DNA from 3 places in the Evansella sp. AB-rgal1 genome. Region 3 is predicted to be linked to each of the others. Evidence: riboswitches for the same ligand, from Rfam matches in the RefSeq annotation. Region 3 holds a riboswitch; each other region holds the start of a gene.
What was found. A riboswitch is a leader RNA that binds a small molecule or an ion and turns the genes downstream of it on or off. The one in region 3 is predicted to bind cyclic di-GMP.
Positions count from the first base shown of each region.

Region 1: another riboswitch for cyclic di-GMP. It lies ahead of ACERII_RS06835 (response regulator transcription factor); the one in region 3 lies ahead of ACERII_RS10290 (ABC transporter substrate-binding protein).
Region 2: another riboswitch for cyclic di-GMP. It lies ahead of ACERII_RS21835 (methyl-accepting chemotaxis protein); the one in region 3 lies ahead of ACERII_RS10290 (ABC transporter substrate-binding protein).

Region 1 covers NZ_JBGUAU010000006.1:133,144-143,455, forward strand. The annotation lists gene ACERII_RS06780 (AimR family lysis-lysogeny pheromone receptor) at 248-1,264, shown strand; gene ACERII_RS06785 (hypothetical protein) at 1,307-1,468, shown strand; gene ACERII_RS06790 (DEAD/DEAH box helicase) at 1,535-2,974, opposite strand; gene ACERII_RS06795 (bile acid:sodium symporter family protein) at 3,229-4,215, opposite strand; gene ACERII_RS06800 (hypothetical protein) at 4,406-5,098, opposite strand; gene ACERII_RS06805 (polysaccharide deacetylase family protein) at 5,703-6,569, opposite strand; gene ACERII_RS06810 (hypothetical protein) at 6,623-6,880, opposite strand; gene ACERII_RS06815 (hypothetical protein) at 6,985-7,110, opposite strand; gene ACERII_RS06820 (hypothetical protein) at 7,135-7,272, opposite strand; gene ACERII_RS06825 (hypothetical protein) at 7,584-7,733, opposite strand; gene ACERII_RS06830 (sporulation protein) at 7,795-8,046, opposite strand; gene ACERII_RS06835 (response regulator transcription factor) at 8,264-8,968, opposite strand; cyclic di-GMP riboswitch class I at 9,121-9,204, opposite strand; gene ACERII_RS06840 (bactofilin family protein) at 9,402-9,875, opposite strand; gene ACERII_RS06845 (M23 family metallopeptidase) at 9,987-10,312, opposite strand, start outside.
Region 2 covers NZ_JBGUAU010000034.1:27,470-37,781, forward strand. The annotation lists gene ACERII_RS21825 (Mbeg1-like protein) at 1-819, shown strand, start outside; gene ACERII_RS21830 (DUF6382 and FHA domain-containing protein) at 853-2,001, shown strand; cyclic di-GMP riboswitch class I at 2,254-2,374, shown strand; gene ACERII_RS21835 (methyl-accepting chemotaxis protein) at 2,613-4,661, shown strand; gene ACERII_RS21840 (PTS sugar transporter) at 5,141-6,748, shown strand; gene ACERII_RS21845 (DUF2161 domain-containing phosphodiesterase) at 6,956-7,663, opposite strand; gene ACERII_RS21850 (TetR/AcrR family transcriptional regulator) at 8,012-8,593, shown strand; gene ACERII_RS21855 (DUF3995 domain-containing protein) at 8,621-9,040, shown strand; gene ACERII_RS21860 (hypothetical protein) at 9,220-9,507, shown strand; gene ACERII_RS21865 (response regulator transcription factor) at 9,944-10,312, shown strand, end outside.
Region 3 covers NZ_JBGUAU010000010.1:64,636-74,947, forward strand. The annotation lists gene ACERII_RS10285 (diguanylate cyclase) at 1-911, opposite strand, end outside; gene ACERII_RS10290 (ABC transporter substrate-binding protein) at 904-1,998, opposite strand; cyclic di-GMP riboswitch class I at 2,247-2,329, opposite strand; gene ACERII_RS10295 (fumarylacetoacetate hydrolase family protein) at 2,559-3,338, opposite strand; gene ACERII_RS10300 (hypothetical protein) at 4,419-5,186, opposite strand; gene ACERII_RS10305 (ATP-binding cassette domain-containing protein) at 5,183-6,073, opposite strand; gene ACERII_RS10310 (GntR family transcriptional regulator) at 6,070-6,453, opposite strand; gene ACERII_RS10315 (VOC family protein) at 6,933-7,280, opposite strand; gene ACERII_RS10320 (methyl-accepting chemotaxis protein) at 8,116-10,167, shown strand; gene ACERII_RS10325 (SE1832 family protein) at 10,268-10,312, opposite strand, start outside.

The DNA of each region.
Region 1 (10,312 bases), on a different contig from region 3:
AAAATTTTACATTTATTTATTTTATTTATCGAATTTTATGTTATTATTGAGTAAATACCCCTAAATTTTACAAAAAACGAATTTTTTTTCGGTATTATATGGTTATTGTTTTGACAATATGGAATAATACATATAATGTATAAATATCCTATCTGTAGTAACTGTAAAAACGTTGTTTTTACAAATACATAAATATGATATATTAATAGAAAGAGTTCACAATAACTGAAGATTTGGGGTTGAATCTATGGAAACACAATATTCAGACGAAATTTTCCGTTCATGTAGTGATATTGATCATATAATTAGAGATTTCGAGGACGATAGTTATCTAGCAAGAGTATCTTTAGAATACGCTGTTAGTAATAGCAACACAAAGTTATTGGAATATCTTATCGATAAACTATCTAACAGTGATGATGTGATTAGTCAAGAGTGGGCAACTATCTATCAAATCGATAATTTAGTTTGCAAACATGAAATGAGTTTAATAGAATCTATTGATAAATTAACTCACCTTCAATGTCAATCTGCTGAAATGTCTGTGCTAAGGAAAATTTTTCAATTGTATAACTATCACGATTTAAAAGCATTCCAAATGATAGAGATCCTTAGTGAGTTAATTAATGCCGAAATCAAAATGCTAAATGACGGTTATATGAAAGATTCTTTACAATCTCGGTTAGACTTGGCAATGCAAAGTGTTCATATTCACCTGAACCAATTAGAAAAATCTCGAATGTATGGAGAAAACTTAAGAGAGAAGGCTCCTACCCCTATTATGAAAGCAATCGCCTATAAAAATTTGGGGCTTTCTTACTTATTTGAGAATTATGATAAATCTATAAAAAATCTTGAACTATCAGTTGATCTATTGAATGAAACTGATAATGTTAATGAACAAAAAAATATTAAAAGGTCTCTTAACTTTTTACATATCTATTGGAATAAACTTGACAAAGTAGAATGGTCAAATATTCAATTAATTGATGATATCCTAATATATGCATATTGTCTAATAAAAAAAGGTGATAAAGAATCAGCTTCAAAACTCTTAGAAGAAAATAAAGGGAAATTAGATAGCGATTTTCAATTAGGCTATCATTATTATTATAGTGGGCTCGCAAAAAATGATGAAAAAGAATTCTACAAAGCAGTTGAGTATTTCAGTAAATCTGGGGATCAATTTGTTAGACAATTACCTTTGTTAGCTTTAAAAGACTTGGGCGTAGACACTTCGTTGCTTTCAGCATTAAGTGTTTAGCTATATATGTATGATTAATAAATTATATGAGGAGTGAATCTTATGAAAAAATTTCTTATCGGATTAATGTTTGCAACAGCATTTGTAGTCGCGGTACCTGCAATTAATGATGTAGCTGACGAAGTATTAGATGTACAAGAAGTTGCATACATTGATACTAGCTTTAGAGTAAGAAGTGTAGTAGGTTCAGACTTTACATTTTAATAACACAAAAGAGAGTGTGTGAAAGGTTCTATCCCTTTCACACACTCTCTTTCCTTTATTCTAAACTTATTCCTTTGCTTTATGAACTTTTAACTGCTTTCCTTTAATAGTCATATTTCTCATCTCTTTTAAAACATAATTACCTTTACCGTTTAGTATATCAACATACGTTGTAGTTTCCTGAATAGAAATTATGCCTATGTCCTCACCTGTTACTCCATCTATACTTGTAATTGTACCTACGAAGTCTACGGCGCGAAGTTTCTTTTTCTTACCACCATTAAAATAAAGCTTCATAATGTCTTTATTAACTAAATCAGCTTTCATCACTTTTCTTTTAGATACTTCTTTCATTTTTTCTTTAAATAATGTGTGAGCTTTAGCTACTGTCTCTTTTGATGGTGGATCTTCAAATGTTATATTGATTCCTATATAGTTTTCAAATGATGATATACTTTGTTTTTCTTTTGGAGTAATTAGTGAGATAGCTTTACCATATTTACCCGCACGTCCTGTTCTTCCGGTTCTATGTACATAGTTTTCTTCCTTGAATGGGAAATCATAATTAATGATTAGGTTTATATTTTCCACATCGATCCCTCTTGCTGCTAAATCTGTAGCAACAAGATAACGAAAACTACCCCTTTTATAGTCTTCCATGATAGATAGCCTATCCTTTTGAATGAGACCACCGTGAATTTTGTTACACGAATAATTTGATTTCCTTAGTTCCTTATACACATCATCCACTTTATCTTGTGTGTTGCAAAAAACAATACAACTATCGGGGTTTTCCACAATTGTTATATCCTTTAAAAGTAAAACCTTCTCTTTTTCATTACAATGAATGAAGGAATGACTAATCAAATTAATTTGGTGTTCTTTTGCTTCAATCACTACCTTTTTGGGATTTTTTAAATATGTATGACATAGATTCTCAATTTCATCAGTATACGTTGCAGAATATACTGAGGTTACTCTGTCCTTCGGTAATGTTTGAATTATACTCTCTACTTGATCAATAAATCCTCTATTAAGCATTTCATCAGCTTCATCAATGACAGTGTACTTTATTTTATCCAAGGGAAATGTTCCTTTTTCTATATGATCCAATACTCTACCTGGAGTTCCAACAACAACATGCGTTTTCTGCTTTAATGCTAACTTCTGTTTTTCAAAAGGTTGTTTTCCATAAATAGAAATAACATTTAATCGTTTAAAACGACCAATACTAATCAATTCCTCTTTTACTTGTTCTGCTAATTCTCTGGTAGGAGTCAGTATCAGTGCTTGTACTTTATTTTCTTCCCAGTCAATTAGTTCGCAAATAGGAATCCCAAATGAAGCTGTTTTTCCACTTCCAGTTCTAGACTTAACAATTAAGTCTATTTTTTTCAATGCTAGTGGAATTACTTTCTGTTGTACTTCTGTAGGATCCGTATAATGTAGAACTTCTAGTGATTGTTTTATGTCTTCACTTAAATTATATTCGTTAAATTTTTTCATGTGATCCCCTTTTCTTATTATCACTATTGATTGTAATACTTGTTTGAAATGTAATGAAACTTCTATCTATTTTATCATTCTAACCAATTGATTGTTATATAATAGTGTCTACACTGAAAATACGGGTTATCAAGTGGAGTTAAACTATCGAGTAGTAACAACTTTGTTGGTTGTATTCCATTCCCTTCAGTCCAGCCCTTTACGCGGGGAGTTCGCAATTCAAAAAGCATGTAATAGGGTTAAGGTTATACCTATTACATGCTTTTTTTCAAGGCTGTTTTATCATTTTTTTCTTCTGTTTCCTCTTGTTTGAATAAATATATTTCAACCAACTTTCCTGACATTGATGCGAGGAATTGTTGGAAGAGTATTGCTAATACAACTGGAAATGCAACTGTAGGAGGGAAGTATGTGATTGCTAATGCCGCCCCTGCCCCATTATTCCTCATTCCGCTATTATACATAATACTAATTGCAGTTCTTTTGTCCCAATTAAATAAGAAAGTTATTAACAAACCTATCGTATATGCACTACATGAGATTAATAGGACAGTTATTGCAATAGCAACTACTCTCCCATCAATATTTATAAAATAAGGAGAAACAACCGCACCATTTATGATAATAACAAAAATTAATGCGATTTTTGAGAATGGTGCTAACATAGTCGCTGTCTGCTTTGCTCTCTCTTTCAGAAGTTTCGTTATATATATTGCTAACAGTGATGGAGCAACAATCATTAAGAATAAACTTTGCATTAATCCGAATGTATCCATCGATATGTTCGCACCTAATAATAGATTGAGGATGAAAGGAACCGTCAATGGTGAAATAATGGTATTAATAAGAACAATGGAAAGAGTTAGAGCCCGATCACCTTGGTAAATAGAGACCCACATTAATGACACAACCCCTGTGGGAATTGTAAACGCTAATACTAATCCTGTAATAGTATATATATCTCCGTTAAAAAAGATAAAACCTACAAGAAAAGCCACCAAGGGCATTATCACTTGAATAATAAGCAGACACATTACTATTTTTAATGGCTTTGCTATCGACTCTTTAATTTCATTTATATTTAGACCTATACAGCTTGCAAAACTAATGAATGCAAATATCCATGTTACTAAAAATGCATAAGAATGAAGAAAAGATAATATTGTTACTCCTAATATAACAGAAGTAGGTGTAATGAAAGGCATCCACTTTTGTAAAAAAGCATTTAAACGCTGAAGCATAAATTCTCCTCCTTTAGGAGATTGTATTGTAACCCCTAATACCAACGTTGTTATAAATTGCTAATCTTAACTCTTCTTATTTTATCACAACCAATAGTTAACGTCAGTGAACATATTTACAAACATATGAAATAAAAAGACCAACTCGAAAGATAAAAATCTACATCGAGTTAGCCCTTTTTTTACACAACTAATTCTTTTGTAAAATATCATTCTCTAAAATGGCTTGAAGACTTTTCATATCCTTACGTAATTCTGTTAGTTGCTCCACAAAGTTTGCTTGTTCGTTTATGATGTTCTGTTCAAACTCTAAATGTTGCTCGCGAATTTTAAACAAGAGGTTATTATTTGCTTTATCATTGTCGATTAGTATATTACTCTTTTCCTCAGCTTCTCTTTGCTTTATCATCATTTTATTTGAAATACTGTGGATTTCCGTTTCATACTCTTTTTGTAGTGACTCAATTCGTTCATACAGACCTTCTAATAAAAGTATTAGTAATTCATGTTCATTCTTTACATTTGCTTGATTCGTTTCTTGAGTATCCTTTAAATAATTAATACTTTCTTGTAAGCTCTGTAATTGCTTTTCTACCCTTTCTTTTTGATCGCTTTGTAAATTATGAAGTTTATCATGAAGCTGGTTTACACCCTTTAAACTACTTTGACTATGATTACTAATTTCATTCATCACTTTTTGAAGATACTCCGTGGAAGAATGTAATTCCCTTACATTTGCAACAATTTCTTTATTTGTTACTTTTAGCTTATTAACCGATTCTAGCAATTTATTATTATAAAAATATTGTTGGTTATCATCTTTAATTTTCTTTCTTCTCTGAAACAAACCTGGAACAGCTTTAAAAAAGATATTATTTTTCATATTAATTACCTCACCATTTTGGATTTTTCTCTTTTCTAATTAGACGCACTATTACTATATGTACTTAGCAGGGCTAGTGACATAAAAAATCGAAGGACTGGTACAAAAGTCTAGTGTATATAACTATGAATCATCAACGATCTTTGGTACCACCAATTTATGAAAGTTCTGTTCACGTATATGAAGCGTACGAAGCTTTCCTTCATGCACAGCAACATCACTCTCTCAAGAAAAAGTGGAATGTTGATTTCACAACGAAGAACTAGAACAAATAATTCAACCTAATACTTTAAGAAAAGTGCAAGGCGCCCTCTCAGGACTGAAATGCAAATGTTCTGGACGATAAAAAGTGCTTTTTACTTTTTAATCGGCCAGGTTATTTGACACGAGGTCCTGGCGACTGGAGCTAGACACCTTTCTAAGTTCAAAAAATTTTTATAAATTCTTATCCTTTTAAAAACCATTGTAAATGGGCGTCGATACTCTGCTTTCTCTTTGAATGATAAGATAAAGGATCAATTTATGGCTTATCTATAAAAAAATAAAACAATAAGCAAAAAAACCACTGAAAAAGTTATTACTTTCAACTTTTTCAGTGGTTTTATTATTTTTGATAAGGAATAGTTAATAATTCTGGAACAGTGACAAATTCAATACCACCTTGTTGTAACGTTGTAATTATTTCCTGTAAAGATTGAATCGTGTTAGTTCGATCCCCTTCCCACTCTGCTCCATCATGCATTAATATAATCGATCCTGGTGTTGTATTACTTAATACGTTAAACGCAATTTCTTCTGGGGAATCCTCCTGCCAGTCTAAAGAATCTACGGACCATCCTACTATTGTATAATCCATATCACGAAGTTTTTCTACCAATTCATTATACAAGAACCCATATGGAGCTCTAAATAACTTTGTTCGATACCCAATCAAACTTTCAAGAAAATCCTCGGTTTTTTGTACTTCTCTTTCTAAGGTTGCAACCTCCCCCTGCTCTACCAAGTTTGGGTGCCAAAATGTATGATTTCCAATTATATGTCCTTCTTCCACTATTCTTTGAACCAAGTCAGGATGAGCTTCTGCTCTTGCCCCCATAATAAAGAAAGTAGCTTTTACACCATATTCGTTAAGCACATCTAATAATTGCGGTGTAAATCGAGGGTCTGGACCATCATCAAAAGTTAAGGCTACTTGGTTTACTGTTGCTGGACCTTGAAGAACAACTGTCTCTGGATACCGCTGCTGTAGAACAATATTTGACACAGGATTACGAGGTCTTTCTACTTTCTCGGGACCACCTTCTGGATCTGGTAGTTCTTGTTGACGATCCTTATCTCGATCATTGTTCCACCACCATTCTTGATGTATGTCTCCAATAGATAATTCATTTGCACTGACATTCATAAATAAACTTGAAATAGCAAAGAAAAATATACCTAACAAAACCAACTTCATAGAATGTTCTTTCATACTGTTAGCTCCCTTTTTATGTTATGTAATTATTTTTAATCAAATTAGGAAAATTATTCATATTTAAAATTTGTGGTGTGTTGAGTTTCTTCTAATATTGTAGGAGTAAATAATGATATAGAGATTTTCTCTTCTAGTTCTTCACAGCTTAAACCTGTAGAATATGAACGGATTTCTTGCTCAATCTTTCTTAAATCTTCTTTCAACCCCTCATCATCATAACTAGATAATGTATCTTTTAACATGGATCGTGTTTCCAATAAAACGAACAAGTTTTCTAGCTTTTCAACATAAGATAATGTATCTTTCATTCTTTACACCTCCCTTATAATGTTCATATTGTACCCAGTTATCATTTCTAAGTATGCAAAAAAAGTGCTGCGCCTTATAATGTTTCTCTAGACGCAGCAGTTTCTTACTCCTTAGTCTTTTTTTCTTCTGATCTAATATTTGAATCAAGGTTCATTTCAACTTGACCATGGTGTGGAGTGTTATGAAGAATATCATTCATGTCTTTTTTCTCTTTTTTCTTTTTATTCAAGATTACCTTACTCCTTTACTTGTATTAATCTTTAGTCCTAGGTCCTGTTTTAGAACGGTTATGAATATTTCTCTTATATTCTTCATGCACAACCGGTAAACTTTCCTTCGGAGTATGATTATTTGTTAATGCGGCATTTTTTTGACCATGTCTTTTTCTCATTCCACATACCTCCTTTTCTCTTTTATTTTTCCTAGTCATTGTTTATGTAACCAGGAAAAAACTGTTATAGGTGAGTAAATTTTAATTTGAATAATTTGAATTTTACGTACTATTGAAAGGAGCGGTGATATGGAGTTTCAATCAAAAGAAGAATTATTTGATCAATAGATCAAGATATTTTATGTGCTTGTTAATATTAATGCTATGTACTCCAATTGAGATATTGGATTAAACAAAATAAAGTATATTCCTTTAAATCGAAAGGGTAATTCAAGCAAGTTAAGCATTGAACTACCCTTCTGTATTTTGTATTACTTAGTATTTTTTTTCTTTGCAGCTTCATGACCTTGACTAATTACTTCCCCTGCATCTTTATCGTCTGGGGATTGACCTAATGGATTGACACTGCGTGCTGCAGGTACAGCAGGATTTTGACTTGATGTTGATCGATGTTTTCCCACAAATTTCACCTCCTAACATTACTTTGGATTAGCCAAATAAACTCCTCTTTATTGATAGCCATCAAAATAGTAACTCATAGACCTCATTTAACTCTTTTGCTCTTTTCTCGTCTTGCTCTTGCTTTGCATATTCAATCTCATCTTTCATAATGGTATCTAATAATGAGATTTCTCTTGTTGTAAGTTCACGAATAAAATCCTCTTTCGTTTTGTAATCACTGTTATCCAACTTATTAAACATACGCTCACATAATTCATCTTTTTCCGTATAATTCGATAACGATTCTCGTAAGTAAACTAATGAGTTATCCAAATCATCACCCTCTTTTTATTAGGAGTCAATCCATATAACATAGAATGTGATGATTGAAGCAATAATATGAGTCAGTTTTCTTATCAAAATAAAATACAGTATGAAACACAAAATTTACAAGTTTTTATGATAAGGGGAAGAAAAAAAGTAAAGAAAAAAAGTAAAGAAAAAAAGACCCTATTGGATCTTTATCAATTATAATTATAAAAATATATTGTTATCGAAAACCATCAACCCAACCAATACGAATTGCCTTTACTATTGCATCTGTTCGATCGCTGGCATCAATCTTTTTTAATATCACACTTATTGTAGTACTAACAGTCGATTGGGCAAAAAATAAGAGTTCCGCAATTTTACTGTTACTATGTCCATCTAATAATAGTTGTAGAATGTCCTGTTCTTTTTTCGTTAGCTGTTCATTCACTTTTTCTTTATTTAACACTAATTTTTTTAAAGGTTTGTCTCTCTTGTTTAAACGATCTATTTCCATTACAAGATCATAATGGAATTTCGGTTCAAGAAAAACTCCTTTTGTAAGTAATGAAGAAATGACTGTTATAGTGTTATTTTGCAATGTTTCTAAAGTTACAACTCCACAAATTTGTAATGATAAGAATCGAAATAAATTTCTATCAAGTTTGTTAACACTTACAAGAAGTATTCGTGATTCGTTTACATTTAATGATTGTAAGTGATAACGTAGCTTGTCATATTCCTGATTTGAGAAATCATTTAACACATAAAAAATCCAATCTTCACCACTTTTATTGACGGTAGGTATATTGTGTTTAATATGAACCTCTTCAAAAAAATGTGTAACCTCATTTTTAATTTGTGATGAGATATAATTTTGTTGATCTAGATAAATAATAATCTTCGCTTTTGTATGAGTCTTTATAGTCTTTGAACTTATCATCATCTTGATTTCCCCCTATATTTGACATTCGAAAAAGTTGGTTTATCACAAGATTTAAATGGGAAGAGGCAGTTTTTTATACTTTTAACATCTAAAGTATAAAAAAATAGCCCTTTTTTACACAGAAAAAAGGGCTATTACATAAGTAATAAATCTAGTGCAACCGGCTGCCGTTCTATCGTTAGATTAGGCCCTTGGCTTTGCGTCCTTATTTTTCAATAAGTTTGCCCTTTTACAAATATTTAATTCTATCGGACTAAAACTAATGTCCTACTTTATTCTATTTTAATCTATTATTTTACATAATTCAACAAGATTTCTCCTTTTTGTTAAACATATTTGTTTTTCTCTTTTGTCTCACCCTTGTACCAACCATATAAAATTAAGTAAACAGAAAAGGTATACCTTTAAAGGTATACCTTTTTCTCTCCCGTTTTTATTCACTTATGGCTTTATCCTTTTCTTTTTCCTTATATTCTTCTTTTGTGCTTTCTATAACTTCTTTTTCTTTTTCTCGTTCTATCTCTACTACTTTCGGTTTATGAACATTATTTTTATTTGTACCTTTCATTAAACTTCTACCGTAGAAATGTGCATTTTCGTCAATAACAATAGATTTCATTTCTGCAGAGCCGTTTAAAGTTCCTGATTCAAAAATATGAATCTTATTTTCAACTTTAGCATTCCCTTTCATCGTCCCTGCAATATACAGATTTCTAGCAATTATTGATTTTTCCACGTATCCTTCTTTCCCAATTGTAACATCACCAGCTGATTTAATATCACCATAGACCTTTCCATCAATTCTTATGCTGGATTCTATATTTAGAGAGCCTTCCACAGATGTTCCTTCACCAATTAATGTTGAAATTTCATTTACTTTTCTATCATTCTTTTGTTTAGAAAACATATTAGTACCAGCTTTCGCTGGTAAACACCTCCTTATATATTAGGATATGTTCCTTTCTTTTTATCCTAAGTTCTAGTAAGAACATATTGCAAAATTTCTATATGGTATCGTTCATTTATTTTCATGAAATGTCATATAAGTATATGGATTTACATAATTTCCATTACGCTTAATTTCATAATGAAGATGTACACCTGTACTGCGCCCAGTCGTTCCCATCCCACCAATAATTTCTCCTTTTTTTACTTCGTCTCCTACAGAAACAGCAATACTATTTAGATGAGCATATATCGTTTCATATGTTCCCCCATGTTGAATTGTTATCGCTCTCCCTAATGGTCCGTCCCATCCTGCAGTTAATACAATACCGTCAGCAGTAGCGTAAATTGGAGAGTTCAACGGTCCTGCAATATCAATTCCTGAATGAAAAGAAGTTG
Region 2 (10,312 bases), on a different contig from region 3:
TTTATTGTACACACGGGAGATTTTGTCTCCGCTCTTGGCTTTGCTCCCTATGTTGATAAGACAGTAACGATAAGCAAAAACAGTTGGGTGGATCATATCAATCCAATTTATCCTCATAGTTTAGTGAGTGTTACATTTAAAGAGAGTGGGGAATTTTCTGAGTGGATAGAAGGGCCATCACCAACCAGAAGGATCGCTAACCCTATTGTGGAAACAGCTATGAAAGGCATGGAAACTCTCGGTGCAATAATAACAGGAGATTTGAAACAAGCAGGGGAAAACTTTAAGAATTTAGTTGGTAGCCTTACTTATACGATTGTAAATGGTGCACTTGTTATAGTTGAAACAACAATAAAAGGGTTAATGGAAGAAGCAAAACGAACAATAGATTCGTATATTAGTGGGCTAAAAAAAGTTGGGCAATTTTCCAAAAAGCTCATTGATGGTACAAAATCCTTTTTTAATAATATGATGTCTAGCGCTAGAAAGATGAAAGATGTAGTTTCGGGGATATTTAGCGGACCAGGAATATCTATCGAGCCGTATATGAAAGTTAACCTACCAAGAACCGCCTATTATAGTGCTAGATTACAAACGATAAGAAAAAGGATTAATCAATTGAATCATGGAGTGAATATGCTACGTGGAGACGTGAATGATGTGTTCGGTTTAAATCGGGTTCTTTGGATGACGTCCAATCTAGTAATGTCTTCGGATAGAAGAGTACAATTGAATATAAACTATTTAAATAACATGGCAGCTTTACTGGAGCGGAATGAAAGAGACTTAGTTAATAAGGCTAATTCTCTTAAAATGTAAATATATAGATTAATTATTTTAGGGGTCGGTAACATGATTAAATGGTTGGATTTCTCATCTAATAATGATGGACAATTAGTGAAATTGCTAAATAGAAGCGAAGTTTTGCGAAGGGAAGAATTAGAGTCTTTAAGCACACATGATGAAGGTGTTTCTGGACTTGTTCCCTTCGCTTTGGCTGAACAAGCTAACGGATGGGAGTTTAGTTATCATTTAGAGAATATGATTACGCTTGAGAAACATTTCGGTGAAGGATTGACGAAGGAGAAAATCGTCACCTCTTTCTTACCTATTTTGAAGCTTATAACAAACTTTCAAGAGAATGAGGTTGACTTAAATAAGCTTGTTTTACACGAGCGATATATTTATCTAGACCAATATAATCAACCGTATTTTATTTATGTACCATTTCAACCAAGTGACTTGGAAACCACCACACTGTTGCAGTTTTTCCGAAAGATACTTTCGAAATTTCCCTTTGAAGAAACGGATGACCTTGTCTTTTTCGTCAAGTTACATAATTATTTGATTCAGTCAGATACAAGTGATATATCTGCTTTAAAAGAAAAATTAATGGAAATGGGTGGTATAGAGGAAGCCACTGGGAGTATTTCTCCGGTATTGGATATGGGGGGGAATGCACACTTTTATAGTCCTACTAATAACTCCATAGATGCCTATTCCTCTAGGATACAAGATAAGAAGGAAGGCAAAACGAGTACTCCTTCAGACCTCCTTTCGGCTCATAACGAGAGTGTTCAATCTACCTCCTTCTTTTTACAGAGAAGTGATGGAGAAGATGGGCCAGAGGATACAAAAGGAACTACTGTTCTTGGTACATTGGAAATGGAGGAGGTAGAAGGAACGACGACACTGGACGATGTTGCTTACAAACCTCATCTTCTGCTCCTCTCTACCAATGAAAAAATTATACTTACAAAAAGCACGTTTACGATTGGAAGAGACTCAAACAATACGGATTACACGCTCTCCAGTAAAGTGATAGGACGAGTGCATGCAAAAATCCTTTCTTCAGATGGTGTTTATTTTATTAAGGATAACAATTCCCGTAATGGCACATATGTCAATGGAGTAAGGCTTCAGCCAATGGAAAGAATGAAAGTGAAGCATGAAGATAAGATAAAGATGGCAAATGAAGAATTTGAGTTTCGAATATTTTGAATATGGTGTGGGAGTAGCAAGCGCTCGTGACTTGAAAGTGTACACACTAAGGAATAATAATGCTACAGTTGTTTTGTTACTTTAGATGAAGAAAAGGAGAGCAGGGGTGCAAATTGACCTTGTTCTCTTTTTTTCTACTGTCTTTCCATCATTCTCTGTTTATAAACATCTGTCTTATCTATTATCATCCAAGCATATAAATTGATATTTCTTTTTGTCGAATGTATATTTAGATCCAGGACAAAATACCTATTTTGAAAAAGGCATACTTACTCGAAAGGTAAGGACGCAAAGCCACGGATCTAAGGCGTATTTAGTTATCAAGGAATGACTACTGATAACTAGTGTAAGCTACGATGGCCGGGTTGCAAAAAAAGCGAGGATACCCATCCACCTTTTTTTGAGGTGGGTTTTTTATACTTTTGAAATAAGGAAGTTTACTAAAGGGAGAAAGTCTACGAAAACGACAAGCTATCATGTTTTAGTACGCATATAGCTAGATGTTCGTTGTAAACCGCTTTTCTATCTAAGTTGTTAGGAAAAAAATGAAGTAGCCCCCACAAGAAACGCAACAAAAGTGATTAAATCACTATAAAAGGAGAAAAGAACAAATGAAGAAGATATCAATAAGAAATAGTTTATTTACGAAAATAACATTCATCACATTACTATGTATCGTAGTTCCTATGCTGGTTAATTTGTTTTATACTACCCATCAATCTTCTGAGGCATTAGAAGAAGAGGTCATAAACTCACTATCACATGTTACCAATGAGAAGAATAGTCAAGTTGACCTTGTTTTTGCTTCACAATTCGCATTGGCTGATTCCGTTGTTGAGGATCTTTATGTTCGTAACTTTTTTATCAATCTAGAAGACACAAATGAAGTGGATCAAAGCGAGCTTACTAGAATAAGAAATAGATTAGAAGAGAAAATGACTAATGCAGATGGATTATATGAAAATGTATTCTATTCTTTTGATGGAAGCGCCTTTGTTGATGGTGTAGGTGGAGCATCCGTAGGACACGTTTTTGATCGGGAGAATGAGGCTTATTATTATGAGCAGCTAGAGAATCCAGGAGTTGCTGCAAGTGATTATATGTATTCTCCCATAACTGGAAGGCCAGTAATTGCTGTTTCCGATTCTATTCTTAATAATGCAGGGGAAGTAATCTCTGTTTACGTCATTGCATTGGATGTGAATAAATTAACAGAGCAGTTAGTAACAGGAAATGACGATGATTCTATACACACAATGATTATAGATCCAAGTGGATTAACTATTGCCTCTAAGGAAGAGGAATTTACTCTGAATCTTAACTTTAGTGAGGAAGAGAATCTACTACCTTTTTTTGAAAAAATGGGAGAAGAAAGTATAGGCAATGGATTCATTATGTTAAATGGCGTAGAGAATATTGTAGCCTTTGAGAAAAATGAAGATTTTGGTTTTTACGTCATAACCTATATGCCGGTAGAGCAATATACTTCTAGTATAAAGGAATTAGCTAATGGAATTCTTCTAGTCATTGTTGCAAGTTTAGTAATCACTAGTATTGCTGTTGTGCTATTTGTAAGATCCTTTGTTAAGCCTATCAAGCTTCTCTCTACAGCTGCAAAAAATATTGCAGGTGGTGATTTAACAACAACGGATATCAAAGTTACGAATAAGGATGAGGTTGGAGAACTAGCTAGCTCGTTTCAGATTATGGTTGCAAACCTTAGAAACATGGTAGAACAAATACAAGTAACTTCGGAAAAAGTGGCATCTTCTGCAGAGGAATTTTCTGCTACATCGGAACAGTCAGCGGAAATTAGTAAGCAAGTTGCGGCAGCAATACAAACGGTTGCGCTTGGAGCAGAAACGCAGGCGCAAAATGCCTCTACAAGCTCAGGGATGGTTCAAGAAGTAACGACAGGTGTAACGCTTATCTCACAAAGTGCCCAAAATGTTACAGATGCTGCATCAGATACAACAGATAAAGCAAATTCAGGTGCGTTACATATCAAATCATCTATTTCTGAAATTGAAGCAATGAATCAAGCAATTCAAGATGTTGCCGTAAAAATGGAGAATTTAGGAGAACGAACACAAGAAATTGGACAAATTGTTGGAGTAATCACCCAAATTGCGGACCAAACCAACTTATTAGCACTCAATGCTGCCATTGAAGCTGCAAGAGCGGGAGAACATGGAAGAGGCTTCGCTGTTGTTGCGGATGAGGTAAGGAAACTGGCAGAGCAGTCCAAACAATCTTCTCAACAGATTTCCAACCTCATTAAAAGCATTCAAGTGGAAACAGCAGAAACAGTAACTTCCATGATTGCAACTTCTGAAACATCAGCAGAAGGTATTGAAGCTATAAGGTCAGTAGAGCAAACATTTACAGATATACGTGGTTCTGTTCGAAATGTGACAAAACAACTAGAAGAAGTATCTTCTGCTACAGAGCAAATGAGAGCATCTATGGAACACATAACAACGAACATGAATGAAATTAATAACATTTCTACAGATACCGCTTCTAAAACACAAGAAGTGTCAGCTTCTGTGCAAGAGCAGCTAGCATCAACGAATGAGATTGCAAGCTCATCTATTGAAATGGCAAAGCTTGCAGAAGAATTACAAGAGCTGGTAGAGAACTTTAAACTAAATCGGTAATGGATGATCTCAAAATATTGATAATAGAAAACAATAGATAAGTTTAGTAGCGAACAGATATGCTCTGTTCGCTATTATTATAGGAAAAATCTATTCATTGCATTTACATATAGAGTGATAAGCGTTATTATTATTTTATTATGGTAAAGCACTAATATAATGAAGTGTGAAGTGTAGTTCCAAAAATAGTATAGACTCCTAAGTTTTTCTATCGATCACATAAGTAATAGAGAGCTTTGCAAAGAGGTAATCAAGTTATATCTTCTGAGCGAAGTTTTTTCTTATTGTTGAGTAACTAGGAAAGGAATAAGAGTAGTTTGTAGATGATAGGTTCCTAGTTTTAATAAAATAAGAGAACAATGGCTTCATTCGCTTGATACATGATAGGAGAGGCGATTCATGAGTTAGTGCTTAGCGCATTTGGTCCTTGATTCTAGGAGTAAACTATATGGTTTTTTATAACAGAAGGGAGTAATCGTATGAAGAAAATTGCTATTCTTGGTAGTAGTGGTGGGAACTTATACAATTTAGGAGGGAAGTCCCCTGAGAAGCTACTTCATGAGATTTTTGCACAAAGCGATGTAGCTGAAATAAGTATTTCTAAGATTCAATTCATCGCTGCAGCTGAGTCCATGGATGGGGCAAAGGATTCAACAAAAGCATCCATATACAGTATCGATGAAAACGGTGGGCTCGTTCGTAGTTATAGTGGAATACTATCTGATGTAAATGAAGAAGCAAGTAAATTAGACAAGGAAATTGCTAGTAAAATTAGAGAAGGGGAAGTAGACGGACTTGTTACGATGAGTATTGATCCAGAGGGTTCTAATAAGGAAGCTATTATTGCAGCAATCGAGAAGAACATTCCGATCGTTGGTACAGGTGGAACTTCCATGGCTCTTATTTCTGCAAAGGGTGCAAATGTCATATCCACATCGGGAACAACTGGAACGACTAATAGAACGAGGGCAATTACATATATCTCCTCTCTTTGTAAGCATTGGGGAATAAAATATAAACCTATTATTGGAAGCTCGTCGGTGGCAAAGTCAGAAGGAACGGTGAACGTATTTAGGAATATTAATATTCGTGGGATCATGGTGTCCGCATTGCCAGGTTTTATCGCAATGGCAATTATCCTGGCCTTAAGTAAAATACCAGGTTTATCTGGGTTAGATGACGTCTTTCAGGTTATGATACAAGCATTACCTGTGGTAGTAGCCGTAATTGCGGCAAAACAGGTGTCTGAGTTAGAGGAAGTATCCATCGTAGCGGGTGTGATTGCAGGGGTATTGTCCGTAAATGGCGGAATTATCGGTGGTATTCTCGGTGGGATAGGTGCAGGTATTTTTGTACAACTATTGTTTCATAAGTGTGTGCAATGGCGATTCCCGGCAACTACCGTTAATATTGTCGCTGGTGGTTTAGCTGGATTATTCTCTGGAGTAATTGTTTACTTTCTTATTGCACCTATTGCACTGCAAGCGGGAGACTTAGTTAAATTGGCGATCGAATCTACAATTGCTTTTAGTCCTATTTTAGCAGGTTTAATTGCTGGATTATTGATCTGGCCAGCTATCTTAGCGGGCGTGTATCATGCTGCGATTCTACCTATTGTTTTACTAGAAATGGAGAGAACAGGTGTTAGTTTCTTAGGTGCTGTTGATATGGTAGGTCTTGTCATGGTTTCTGCGGGTATCACATTGGCAAACATTGTAGGACCTAGGGATAAGGGAGAAGCAACGGCGGCAGCCCCTGGATTTGCGATCAATATGGGCTTCGGAACGTTTGTTGAAGCAGCGTATCCATTTATGTTTTCTAACAAAGTTGTCTTTGGTGGAGCTATTTTATCAGCTGGCGTTGGAGGAGCGCTCGTGGGAATGTTAGATGTCCGTGGTACAGCCTATGTACCGACTTTCTTTTCTCCTCTTTTATCGAATAATACAACTGGCATGATCATTGCGATGTTAGCAGCGCTTATTCTGTCTTTCACTATTACATTCGTCGCTAATAAAGCAGCGAAAAAAGCCAATGCGAAAAATACCGGACCAGCTGTTTTAAGTAAACAAGATGCCGAACAAATGTAATACTAGAAACATAATAAAAAGAAGATACAGCTATCATCAATTGAAAGTAAATAAAAGAACCATTCTTGCTACTTACCTAGTGAGAATGGTTCTTGGTTTATTAAATAGTATTTTTGATATTTTTACTATTTACCGCAAAAAAGGAAACAACTCTTCGTCATTGAAGTGTTGTTAAAGGTTCCGTTATTTTAATTCTCGATTTTTAAGCTACTTCCGATAATACTCCACAAGCTCTGGAAATTCTTTTATTTCTTGTTTCCCTTTTTCACTAAGCAGATACACGCCTCTTCTTACACGAATGAACCAGCCGTAGTAATTTTTACTTAGAATTGATTGTGTTTTGTTTCCTGTGCCCATTTGTAACAAAGCCTTCGGTGTTAATTCGCCATGTTGTTCTAAGTAACATGCAATCTGGACGCAATTTTCTCGATAAGCAGTCATAATCTGTTTTCTACTGGAGCCACCAATATTATAATCTGCACTTCGTCCGTTTATTTCTTTAATCATAGCTTGTCTGAGGTATTTGGCTTTCCCCATGCTAATTGGCCGGTGAAAGGGAGTTGGTTCCAAAATTATTTCGACTCTTTTTCGCTTTTCCGAAAAGGAAACGAGGATGAGACCTAACTCTAATCTCTTAAGTAGGTGACAAATGTTTCTCCATTTTTTAGCGCGTGGGTTATGTTTCTTCGGTTTCGGAATAGCAATATACACATGTTCAGACAGCCGTTGCCTTTTTGTAGCTTGTATGAGAAGGTCAACAGTTAGGTTTAATTTTAATTCAACAATAAGTAAAAGGTCATCTTTCATCGCTGCGATATCGCAGTCTTTGACCTCTCCGTGAACTTCATATCCTTTACGTTTAAAATACTTTTGGATAGGTTCATATAAGTCTGACTCTTTTAATTTCTCCTTCAAAGCTAGCACCATCCAGTTAAAAATACTAGATTCATTTTACCATAGGGAATGGTCTGGTGCTTCCTTCTAGTAGATTATATGAAATAATTCCTTAGATTTTTCATTATTCCAAGGAGATATAATAGTAGAAGAGGATTAGTAGTGGGGGGAATGGTCAACTTATTAAGTACCAGATTGCTCCCTTGTCTGGTCTGTATTAGGTGTAGGCACTTTTTTCAGCTTTTGGAAGCAGCGAGAACCGTCCCCGATGCTTCAAATACGAAATTGTATAAATTAAGAAAATAATGTTAAAATGACTATAGTCTAATAATGACTGTGGTCATTATTAAAAATTGGAGTGTGTATAAAATGTTACGAGATAAGCGGAAAAAGGAACTTAAACAAAAAATTTTTTTAACGTCTATTGAGCTCTTTAAGGAGTATGGGTATGACAACGTAACAGTGGATAAAATTGTTTCCGCTTGTGGAATTGCTAAGGGAACGTTTTTTACTTATTTTTCAAAGAAAGAGCATGTGTTACTACACTTAGGTAACTCTCAGATTGAATTAGTAAAGGATATAATTCAAAAGCACCAGGAGACACATCTGGAAAAAAGGCTACAACTCATTTTTAATGACTTACTCACAGTGTATGTAGAACATGGAGATTTACTAAAACGAACATTATCTGAAACCATTCGCTCTGCTTTAAAGGAAGAATCAACAAATATAGTAAGGTTTAAAGAAGTTCTTACAGAAATAATTGAAGAATCAATGAACAATGGAAACTTTGAAAGTCGTTTTGATCCTCAACATATTGCTTCAGTTCTAGTTGGAAATTATTTTAACACACTTGTTATGTGGTCAATTGCAGAATCAGAAGAAGATCTGAAACATATTTTTCAACTACAATTTGAAATCATATGGAAAGGAATTTCAAACAATCGTTAATCAGATAAAAATAAGGAGGGTGAGATTATGTTGCCATTTTTCGTTTACTCTTCAGTAGCAATGCTAACATTGATTAGTTTTATTCATTTTTATTGGATATTTGGAGGAAGATGGGGGATCAATGCTGCAGTACCCGAAAAAGTGGGTGGTCGTTATTTGTTTGCTCCTAGGATCATCGAGACTCTTATTGTTGCGCTAGGGTTATTATTCGTTGGATATATGTTACTAGTGCAATTCAATGCCATTCCTTTCTTTCAACCGAATGTATGGACGAAAACAATTTGTATACTATTTACCATTGTCTTCTTTTTAAGAGCAATTGGTGACTTTAAATATCTCGGTTTTTTTAAGAGAATAAAACATACTACATTCGCTAAGTATGATACTAAATACTATTGTCCTCTATGCCTTTATTTCGGAACTTCCTTTTTGCTTGTGTGGTTATAGTTTTTATCCACATAGATCAGTTAAGACAAAGCGTGAAGTTGGTAGTCCTGATTAGTGGGTCAGAGATTATGGATTAGCGAGAGCTAGTTTGTTTGAAAAATCGACTAGGCACCAGTATATTGTACTACCCCAGTGCGGTATTTGCTTTAATGTGGGGAGGGAGATACTTTATTTAGCTTTTGGAAGCACCGAGAACCGTCCCCAGTGCTTCCTTAAATAGTGAATGGATTGACCTTTCTATTGATGAACATCATGTTAGAAAAGAGGTTCTTTACCATTTAAGAAGAGAAAACCACATTACCCGTAGAATAAGTCGTTATTTAGGTGAGAAAAGCATTGAGGAGAGAGAGTTAAATAATGTAATTAGAGAAACAACACATGAGGAACTAATGACGAGTATAGAAGAGACTTATGAAGAGCTATTGAAGGAGATTGAAAGGGAATATAGAGAGGGAGTAGATCAATAAAAGAGTTTTGGTCGTAGAAATGAATATGAATATCATCCATGATGAACAGGGAACATTATCGATTAAGTTTATGGAGATTTTTCCTTACTTCTTGCAGCGCTTGTCTTGTTCAAGGAACAGGTCAATGATCGTAATCTATAGCTCGATTATCTTAAAGATAGTTTTTTTCAATAGTTTATGTAAATGTTAACTAGACCATGGAAAACTTGTATTATAAAATATGATATGTATAGATATATAGGTTATAGGTATGGGAAGAATGGAACGTATGGTATTTGCTTACCTGTTATTACCCCTCTTACTATAATGAATATCTTGGGTGAATACAATATTGTATTTTTAAAGGAAAGGAGAAAATACTGTATCTTGTAAAAAAGGCGGATGCAGTTTGAAGTAAAGTGCAAGGTGTGCCTGCGCTTCTTCTAGGGTAGAGCGAATGGAAAAAATACTAATTATTGAGGATAATGTAGATGTAAGCAAATTGTTAGCAGAGACTTTAGAAAGTGAAGGGTATCAAGTGAGTACGGTACTTGATGGGATGGATGGTTTATATGAAGCACAATGTAATCAATACAATTTGATTTTATTGGATATCATGCTTCCATATAAAAGTGGTGAGGAAATCTTAAAAGAAATTCGATCTCAACATGACATTCCGATTATTATTATATCTGCAAAAAGTATGGTCACTACTAAGGTTGACTTATTGCGTTTAGGTGCGGATGATTATATAACTAAGCCATTTAACCTAGACGAAGTTGCAGCTCGTGTTATGACTAATCTGCGTCATTATAATAGCCAGAAA
Region 3 (10,312 bases):
CGGCAATAAGGAACAATTTGCTTCAAGTGCTCTAATATAAGACGTTGTACCTTAGATTCATCCAAGGTAGAACTGATCATGTACATTGCATGTCTTAATAATTCTGATATACGGCTTCTTTCTTTTTCAGAAGCATATTCAATCTGTAACTTATTTGCCCTTTCCTGTTCTTGCATTAAATCTCTAATTTTCGTAAGCATTTGGTTTAACGAATCCCCGAGCATACCGAATTCATCCTTCGATTGAATCGTTACTCTCGCATCCAAGTTCCCTTTGCGAACATCGGACATCGTTAATAATATCTTTTTCAATGGATTGGTAACCCAATAGGCAAGAATAGTAGCCAATAATAAAAGAGATACAGCAAAAAAGAAAACCCCCTGAAGTACCGAATACCAAAAAAGTTCATCCGTTTTTTCTGAAATATAGTCTTCAGGAACGGCAATAATTACTGCCCCACGTTCTACATTTACATCATTCAATACAGGCACTATTGCAGCGGAGTAACTTTTATTCCCCACCACTATATCAATTGGAGATTCGAGATTGTTCTCTAATGCTGTATCAAATATATCCCTATTAAATTCTACCTGAGGAATTTCTTTCGAGTTACTATGAAACAACAATTTCCCATTTCGATCAAAAACAAATGCATAGGAAACTTCAGGATATTTTTCAACCACTTCTTTACATATCTCCTCAAACTGAAATACATCATTAATATTTATCCCTAATGATAATATTCTTTCCAGTTGTTTTTTCACATCATGTCCGATAAGATACATTTCTCTTTCCATTGACTTACTGTACTCTTTACTGAAGAAAAAACCACTAACCAAATTATTTGATCCTATTGTAACTAACAGAATCGCAACGAGTACTAATAGTATCTTGTTTTTTAATTTATTCATCGATTGTTACCCATCCATAACTAGTAACAACCCTTGAACTTAATAATGTCTTACTTTTAATTTGAATACCTAAATCCTCTGCACGAGCTAAGCTAATTAATGGTTCTCCTTTCATAGAAGTACGAATAGGTAGACTATCGGGTCTTTTTCCATCCTCCAGTATTTGCCTAGCTAATAAACCAGCTTCTTTTCCTTGCTCATAACCTGAAACACTAACAACAGATAACGTACCATACGTTACCCTATCCTTCCAAAAACTAAAGTCTGGTAACTTGCTATTTTCTGCTGTCCATTCTAACACGTCTCGATAATGAACATTTTGACCATTACTATCCTCAAATGTAAATATTCCTAACAATGCAATCGCATCCACCTCTGATTGCAGTTCTATGATTCTCTCTTTATACGTTTCAAAAGAATTTATATAATCCCAAGATACAAATGATATATCTTCTATATTTTCAATAGCACTATCCATTCTCTTTCTAACAGGGCCCCACATTGGATCCTCGTCAAAAATAACAGCGATTTTCTCAACATCTGGTACGATTTCCTTCATCAGTCGCAGATTCTCAAGAAAATGTTCTCGCTCTAATACACCAGTTACGTTTGAAGCATTATCATATCCATAAACTGCCGGATCTTCGTTTACAGCTGTAAAAACAATCGGTAGATTAGTATTGGTATAATGCCTAGCCACATATTCTTGTGCGTCATCATCACCAGTAAATAATAAATCTGGTTGCCAAGATTCTATTAGTGCTATTGCTTCCTCTCCCTTTTGCTTCTTTTGTTCTTCTGTACTAAAGTTTTTCGTATCCATTTCAAAAACTTTGTACTCGATATCTATTCCTTCCAGAGCATCCTGAAATCCTTGGTATTGTGTTTCCGTCCATTCCCAAGGAGTATGATAACTCATCACATGAAGTATTTTGAAGCTTTTATTCTCCCCCTCCTCTGACCCACTCTCCATTTCCACAGTTACAGGAGTATATTCCTCGAAATCGTCCCTACACCCAGATACGATGATTATAAAAAAGATGAATAATACAAGGATAAAAATTCTATTTTCTATTACACGCATCATTTAAATTTCTCCTCCCATCGTGCCCTCTATTTTTGTAATGGCAACGGTTAATCTTAGTTGAATGTTGCTACAGATGGTCTTTATTAGAATATGTGAGTTTTATCAAAACCCTCGTAGCAATAAGTGTAGTCAAGATATCTTTTAAGCCAGTTATTGCCCTATTGAATGTGCAGCGAGTGAAGCCAAACCCAAACAAAAAAAGAAGCCGCTTTCAATAAATAGCCGCTTCTCACCCATAGCATGATGCGTTCGGCGATCCAGCCACCATAGTTTTACCCTTAGGCCTGTGATTTTGCGCCCCTGATTTTCATCAGGTTTGCCAGTTTCGTGCATATTTATCTAATTCCTAGTTATATTAATATTTTACTATAACTACAAGAATTTAAATAGAACTTTTTACCTATGTAACTGTAAAAAAATGATTATTTCCGGAAGCAGTGGGGACGGTTCCTACTGCTTCCTTCGGTTAGCGAAGTAATACAAAAAAGGAAGCTATTTAATATTAGCTCCCTTTTCAAAATATTTAGGTTACAAATTAACACTTTAATTCACTGTAATTTTTACTGAGTCTTTTTCTTTTCTGAAATAAATGTATTACGAAGCGTTCCAACCTCTTTTATTTCACATTCTATCGTATTACCAGCAGAGACAAATTCAGCCCCTAGAGGACTCCCCGTTAAAATGACATCTCCCTTTTTTAACGTCATTACACTAGAAAGATACGATATCATCTTTCGAATGGGAACAATCATTAACTCCGTTGCACTGTTTTGCTTTTCCACATTATTTAATCTTGCTTCCACTCTTACGTTAAATGGATCTAACTCTGTTTCTATAACAGGGCCTAATGGAGTAAACGTATCAAATGACTTCCCTATTATCCAGTGTCCGTCTTCACGGAAAAATTGAGGTGCTGTAACATCATTCCCCACGGTATATCCAAATACATAGTCTAAAACATCTTCTTCGGCAACATTCTTTGTATCTTTTCCAATGACAACAGCCAGCTCAGATTCGAATTTAACCTCGTCAATAGAATGAGGGATCACAATTTCATCTTCAGGACCGATTACGGAAGATGTAGGTTTAAAGAAAAAAACTGGGATTTCAGGTAGTGTCGCTGGTATTTCTTCTACTTTAGATACATAATTTGCTCCGATACCAATAATTTTATTTGGCACTAGTGGTGATAGTTGCTTAACCTCTTGTAACGAGTATGTTTCACCTGTAAATTCCCACGCTTCAAACATATCACCTGATATCTCTTTGATAACATTATTTTCAATTTCAATAACACCTTGAAGAACACTTGAACCATTGCTAAATCTAGTAAACTTCATCTCAGTTTCATCTCCTAAAATTAGAATCTTACATTATAATACTACTATATCATCAATCCCCCCTTCTTTAGTTACACTTTCTTCATGATTATTCAAAAAAGGAGTGGGTTCTCAAGTTTCCTTAAAGGAACGAAATAAGGGAACATACCTATTGGTACTCCTCAAAGGAGCGGTTAAAGGCAACACTTGTCTACAGCACCATACTTTTTTATCCACTGGGGCCATTCACTTCATTCCTGTTGTATGGAACACCAATACTAATTAATCAAAAAGCATGCTATAGCAAAAATACTAAGAATAGTTACTATTGTTTTACTTACTCTGAACGTTTTATCCTTTCCACTTTTTCGATCGAGTTGATATATGTAATTAATGATTAAATTTAACCCAATGAAAGGTAGAATATTTCCTCGGAAATTATCTACAATTGTCAAAAGTTTAATAAGATTAGTTGAATTTATGATGATCCCTCCCCAGCCAAATACCATATTAATAGATGCGACCTTATCACTATGTAATCTCAGCATGTTCCTGATTTATCTATTAGTTTCTCCCAGACCTCGATGGTGAGGGAAAGGTAGACTAACAATGATGACAAAAAAAAGGAAGCAGTGGGGACGGTTCTCTTGCTTCCGGCGGTCATTAAAGTGTTTCCTCTAGAATCGTTAATATAGTATGAACTATATTAACAGAATAACGTCCTTCTGATTCACCAAGTAATTCTGGACAAAGAACTCTCCCTTCGGTGGAGCAAGAAAACAATGGGTACTAGGCAACATAGTAAAAGCATATGTCTCTTTTTATTTTCAATTACTACCACCCTACCAAATATTGTATAGTTCACTATATAATATCACATTATTATCTAGAGGTTGTATTTTTATGGAATTGATTCCTAAAAAAGGTGACTGGCGCCTAATGCATAAATGCTTTAGGTGACAGCCACCTTTTTCTACGATGCTTTCTCACAACACTCTACTTTTTTCATGAAGGACTTTTAATTCATCTTCTATTCATTTAGTCGTTTTTCTAATGGAGCGAGGTCCTTTGATAGATTCACGGTTCCCCCCTGTGTTCCAATCATTCAATCTTTATGGGGACTCGTTTCGTTAATCTACGAATGACCCACAGACCTACCACCAGCAGCACAACTGTTGTAACCATCGCAAAAGGAAGCGATAGATCAGGTAGAGGAATCTGAATAAATCCAAAGAATTGCAATGAACTGCCCCTTTCCCAACCCATATCCGTCAGACCAACATATATTATCGCAGAAATAATCGAAATTGCTCCGCCAATACCACCATACCGATAAAATCCGATACTAATAAGCCAGCCGGCCACAAAGTACGCAAGCCCTGATAAACTATATCCTACAAACGGCACCAACCAAACTGATTCCGTACCTAAAACATCACCATGACTCGTATTCGGCACGTAGGTCGTAACCATTCCAACAAGAAGGAGGACACCTTGTAAGACACTAGCTATCGCCATTATACCAATCACTACCCCACCAGCTCCAACAACCGTTCCTATAAAATAATCCTTTCTCGTAATCCCATTCCCAACGTAATAACCTAGAAATGCAAAGCACGACAAGATTCCAATTACCAACATGAATATTTTCGTTGGCTGAAAAATAAACGCAAGGAAATGAATATGATCCACATCCGTCACAAACCTAGGAATAACGAGAGAGACCACAAAGACAATCCCGACGAACCATATAGCCCACTTCATTTGCGTAAAAAACAAATCACTAGATACCTTAACCGCAGTAGAGGCGTCCTTAAGAAAACCTACTTCCCGACCAGACCCACGATTCACACCACTTATACCACTCATACCTTATCCTCCTCGCCTGTTAAGTGTATAAACAATTCCTGAAGAGAAACTGGCCCCACATCTAAACCGAGTTTCGCCGCTTCCAACTGAGTTTCATCGCTTAATTCGCCGTATACCATCACTGATTTTGTATCTCCAAGCTGCTGAGTTTTCAATTTCTTAACCCCAGTTCCCATACTTGCTACAAACGAATCGACGGACGTAGACGCCCCAATAACCGATGCACCACGACTAATAAACGCGTCATACTGTTCATCAATTAGCAACTGACCATCGTGAAGCAACAAAACATGATCAAACAAATACTCCATCTCCGATACCAAATGGGTTGATAGAATCATCGTCCTTGGATGTCGTGCCTGCTCCTCAATCACTTCCTGGTAAAACAACTCCCGTGTCGGGGCATCCATCGCTAAATATACCTCATCCAAAATCGTCACTGGTGTCCTACTTGCCAACCCCAATATCGAGTTCAACGCCGACTGCTTCCCACTAGAAAGTGTCGATATCGCCTTATCCAAAGGAACCTTAAAACGCCTCGCCAACTCTTCCGCATATTCCCGATCAAAGAAAGGACGATACCTCTCCGCAAACTCCAAATAACCCTTTACCTTTTCATCTTCGTCACTATAATCGGTATCATAGACAAAACCTACATGTGGCATCACCATCCTATTTTCAAACGGATCCTCCCCACCGATTAAAAGCTCTCCAGATGACGGATCCCGATAGGATGCTAACAACGACAACAAACTCGTTTTCCCTGCTCCGTTTCGTCCTAGTAGTCCGTACGTTTTCCCATGCTCAAGTGTAAACGAAATATCCTTCAACACATCGGTATCTTTCAACTTCACCCCTACATTTTTCGCCTCAACATTCAGTCTCATGATAACCGCTCTCCTTTCAACCGTTTGATAATGTCCGTAATTTCTCGCTCCGACAAACCAAGTTTCTCCGCCTCCTGAATCATCGGCACAACAAACTCATCCTCAAACACATACTTTCGGCTCTCCACTAGCATTTCTCTCGCACCCTCTGCAACGAACATCCCAACACCCCGCTTCTTATAAATAATCTCCTCATCTACCAACAAATTAATTCCTTTTGAAACCGTAATATGATTCACCTTATAAAATTGAACCATCTGTGTCGTTGAAGGAATTTGATCATGCTCCTTTAACTGACCCTTTACAATCTGATCCTCAATCCATTCCTTAATTTGCATGAAGATCGGCTTCTTGTCATGAAACGGATGAACCAACGACATCACCACCTCTATACACATATAGTTATATATATAAGCATATAACCTTTCAGGAATTTGTCAAGCCAAAAAGGAAGCATTGGGGACGGTTCCCCTGCTTCCTTCGTATAACGAAATATTAGAAAAAAATGCCTTATCTCCAAGTCCTTAATGGCGAAGCCTTAGTTTCCCTTATACTTTAGGCGGCGCTTAGTTAAGTTAAATTTTCTTAAAAGTATAAAAAAGGTACCTACCTCCGAGTACGATTATGCTTTCGCTGTACTCGAGTGCAGGTACCTACAACTTTTTCTTTTAATTCTCATAAAATCTTATCCCGAAAATCAATATTACTGGCCATAGTTCCCCCTACCTTTTTAACTTTATTATTTCACAGAAGGGTTCTACTTTGGAGAAACAGTCAAATCGGTTTCATCCTATAAATAGAAAACCTTCCAGATGGAGCGATATTCCTACACTACACGAGTGTTAATCTCTGTACTTAGTTATTCACACATCATCAAAACATTTCCATCTGGATCCTTAAAATTGAACCAATGACCATTCTCAATACTTGTTGTTAATTGTACATTTTTTTGTTTCATATATTCATAAGCACGATTGATATTATCTGTATAGAACTGAAATGCAGGAACTTTATATATGTTTTCTGGTGCGTAAATTTTACTATCTAGTACGATGTTAGGTCCCTCTAAAGGTAGGACATATATGTGGTCAAAATAAATGTCTCCCTCAGTAGATAATCCTAAAAGGTCACAATACCAATCACGGGCGCTTTTAATATTACTTACAGGAATGAAAACTCCACCTAGTTTATTAGTTATCGAACTCATACTGTTTCCCCCTATATATAGTATCCGTTATACATTCTACATACGTTGGAATATTACCTTCCCACCAAGTGGAACGATTCGTTTATTGTTGTATTCAGAGAACCGATAGGTTATTTAACCTCAAGTGAAGAACAATCTGAATCCATTTGTCTGCAGCACAGCTTTCATAGTTATCGAGGAACCGACCTCACCTTCAGCAATACATTGATTAAGTAATTAATTGTTATCTTAAAAAAAACTTAAACGAGGCTGAGACAAAAGTGTTTTCAGCAAAGAGAAATCCGAACGAAATGATTCTTGATGTACTATTCGCTACAGAAATATACTTCGCTTTCTGCGGGCGGCTTGTGAACCGCCAAGCGCTTAAGCACTCATGGGGTCTCACCCTTGCCTTTAGATCCCGTCGGAGTCTTCGGATATTTCCTCCGCTAAGGTTACCTATCGTTCGTCTTTTCAATGTTACACTTTCGTTATGTCCCAGCCTCGTTTAAGAAAAAAACGAGAAACTGCACAAAGGTAACCTAATTGCCCTAAACAACATATCAAATCTTCCAGCAACAAATTTCATTATCGGAATATAACTTTGTGTGAATAGTCGCGATTATTCTAATTTTAAAAAATCATTAGAAAATTATGAATCAACAATATTCTATTGCTTAATACGTAATCATTAAGCTTATTTTTTGTAATATAATTATTTTTGTAATATATTCAATAGAGTGATCATACATTTCTAGTTTATTTAAGGTGCGACTTTAAGATCATTTACTTGTATCAAAACAAAAGAATTTATGGATAGGAAGGCGAAAGTATGTTGAGTTGGAAGAATTTAAAAATGAAAAGCAAGATTTTAGTACTAGTCTTTTTTGTTTCTTTTCTCCCATTAATAGCTATTAGTGCATTCTTTTATAGTGGAGCAAAGGAAAACATCACGAATGAGGTTATAAATGGAAATAAAGTGTTTCTAGAGTTAACAAAATCAAAGATAAACAATTATTTTTCTGAACGGGCGGGTGACGGAGAAGTATTTTCAATTTCCTTACATGATGATATTGAAAGATTTCATAGTTATGAACGAGGTAGTACAGAATGGATTGACGAATATGACAACCTACATGAAATTCTATCAACTGCATTAGGTGTATACGACTTTACTAATATTTATTTAACCAACGAATTTGGAGAAATCACCTATGCCACCGTTGAAAGTGGTATTGAAGGTTCAGATATATCAAACCGAGACTATTTTCTAGCAGCATCCAATGGAAATCAGTATTGGACAGAATTGTTTTATTCTGATGTTTATTATTCCAATGTAAAAGTGTTATCCACTCCAGTATACGCTAATGGTAAATCTGGAAACTTTATAGGTACGTTTAATATTTTATTAGACCAGGATGCCATTTCTACATTGGTACATAATGAGATCCACCGTATAGGACAAAGTGGGGATGCTTACTTAATTGGTGCTGACGGATTATTATATACTGATACAAGACTTGGTGATTATTCAGAAGATAGTGCATTAAACGTAACTATTAATACAAAAGCAGTAGAGATGCTAAGAGATCCGATTAATAATCAAGAGATGAACTTTGAGTTTACAGGGATTTATCCTGACTATCTAGGTAATGATGTAATTGGAGCAGTTGGTACTGTTCTCATAGGCGATGATGTGTTAGGTTTAGTCATAGAAGTGGATGTGGAAGAAGCATTCAGTACGCTAACTCAACTACGAAACTATGTAATTGCTACTGCTGTTGGGATAATCATTATCAGTTTATTATTATCCCTTTGGATATCGACTAAGATGAGCAAAGAAATAAATTATGTTCGCAATGAATTAGATATTTTAGCATCTAATGGTGGGGACTTAACACAAAAGATTAATATAACAAGCAATGATGAAATCGGACAGCTTGCAGGCGCAACAAATAAATTTATTGAGAATGTAAGAGATATTGTTAAAAATGTGATGCAAAGTGCGGAGCATTCTGCGGCATCTTCTGAGCAATTAAATGCTAGTGCTGAAGAGATTGCGCAATCCTCTAATCAAATTGCATCATCGATTCAAGAGATTTCTGATGGGGCACAGAAGCAAAATGATTTAGCACTTAATACACTCTCTCTTGTAGAAGAATCTATGAAACATGTTGATGAAGGAAATAGAAAGGTTACACAAACATTAGCAAATGCTGAAACCTCAACAACAATTGCTAAACAAGGGGAACAAGCTATTAATGACGCAATTAAGCAATCGGATGAAATGAAACGAACAGTAGAATCAGCTTCGAAATCAGTAAATACACTGGGAAAACACTCCCGTGAAATTAGTGGCATTATTACGATTATTACTGATATAGCTGCACAAACAAATTTACTTGCACTTAATGCAGCAATCGAAGCAGCTCGTGCAGGCGAGCAAGGAAAAGGATTTGCTGTTGTAGCTGATGAAGTCCGTAAGCTAGCTGAACAGTCAAGTAATTCCGCTGGACAGATCACTAGTTTAATTAAAAATATTCAAGAAGAAACCTCTACGACCGTGGAATTAATGAATGATAATTTGCATGCTGTTGATTTGCAAGTAGCTCTAATTGGAAAAGGAGGAGAATCTCTAGAAGCGATTGTAAAACAGGCGGAAGATACAGAATTAGATGCCAAAACTACAAAAGATATTTTTGATCTCCTTTTCTCTAACATCCAGAATGTCCTTTCATCAACTCAAGAGATTTCTAGTATTATACAAGAAACAGCGGCTTCTTCTCAAGAGGTTGCTGCAGGAGCAGAAGAACAAACAGCCACAGTCGAGGAGATAACAGCAAGTTCAAATGAATTAGTCAAGATGGCTGAAGCTTTAAATGAGGAAGTTAAGAAATTTAAAGTATAATAATGTATTGCTATGTCAGGTATTGAAAAGAAAATATGGTTGGCCTCCTCCATTATGTAATATCTTTACTAATTGGGGAGGCTTTTTCTATAAAGTATTCTCAGAGTTCTTTCCGTTTTTCATGAAGAACTTTCATTTCATCTTC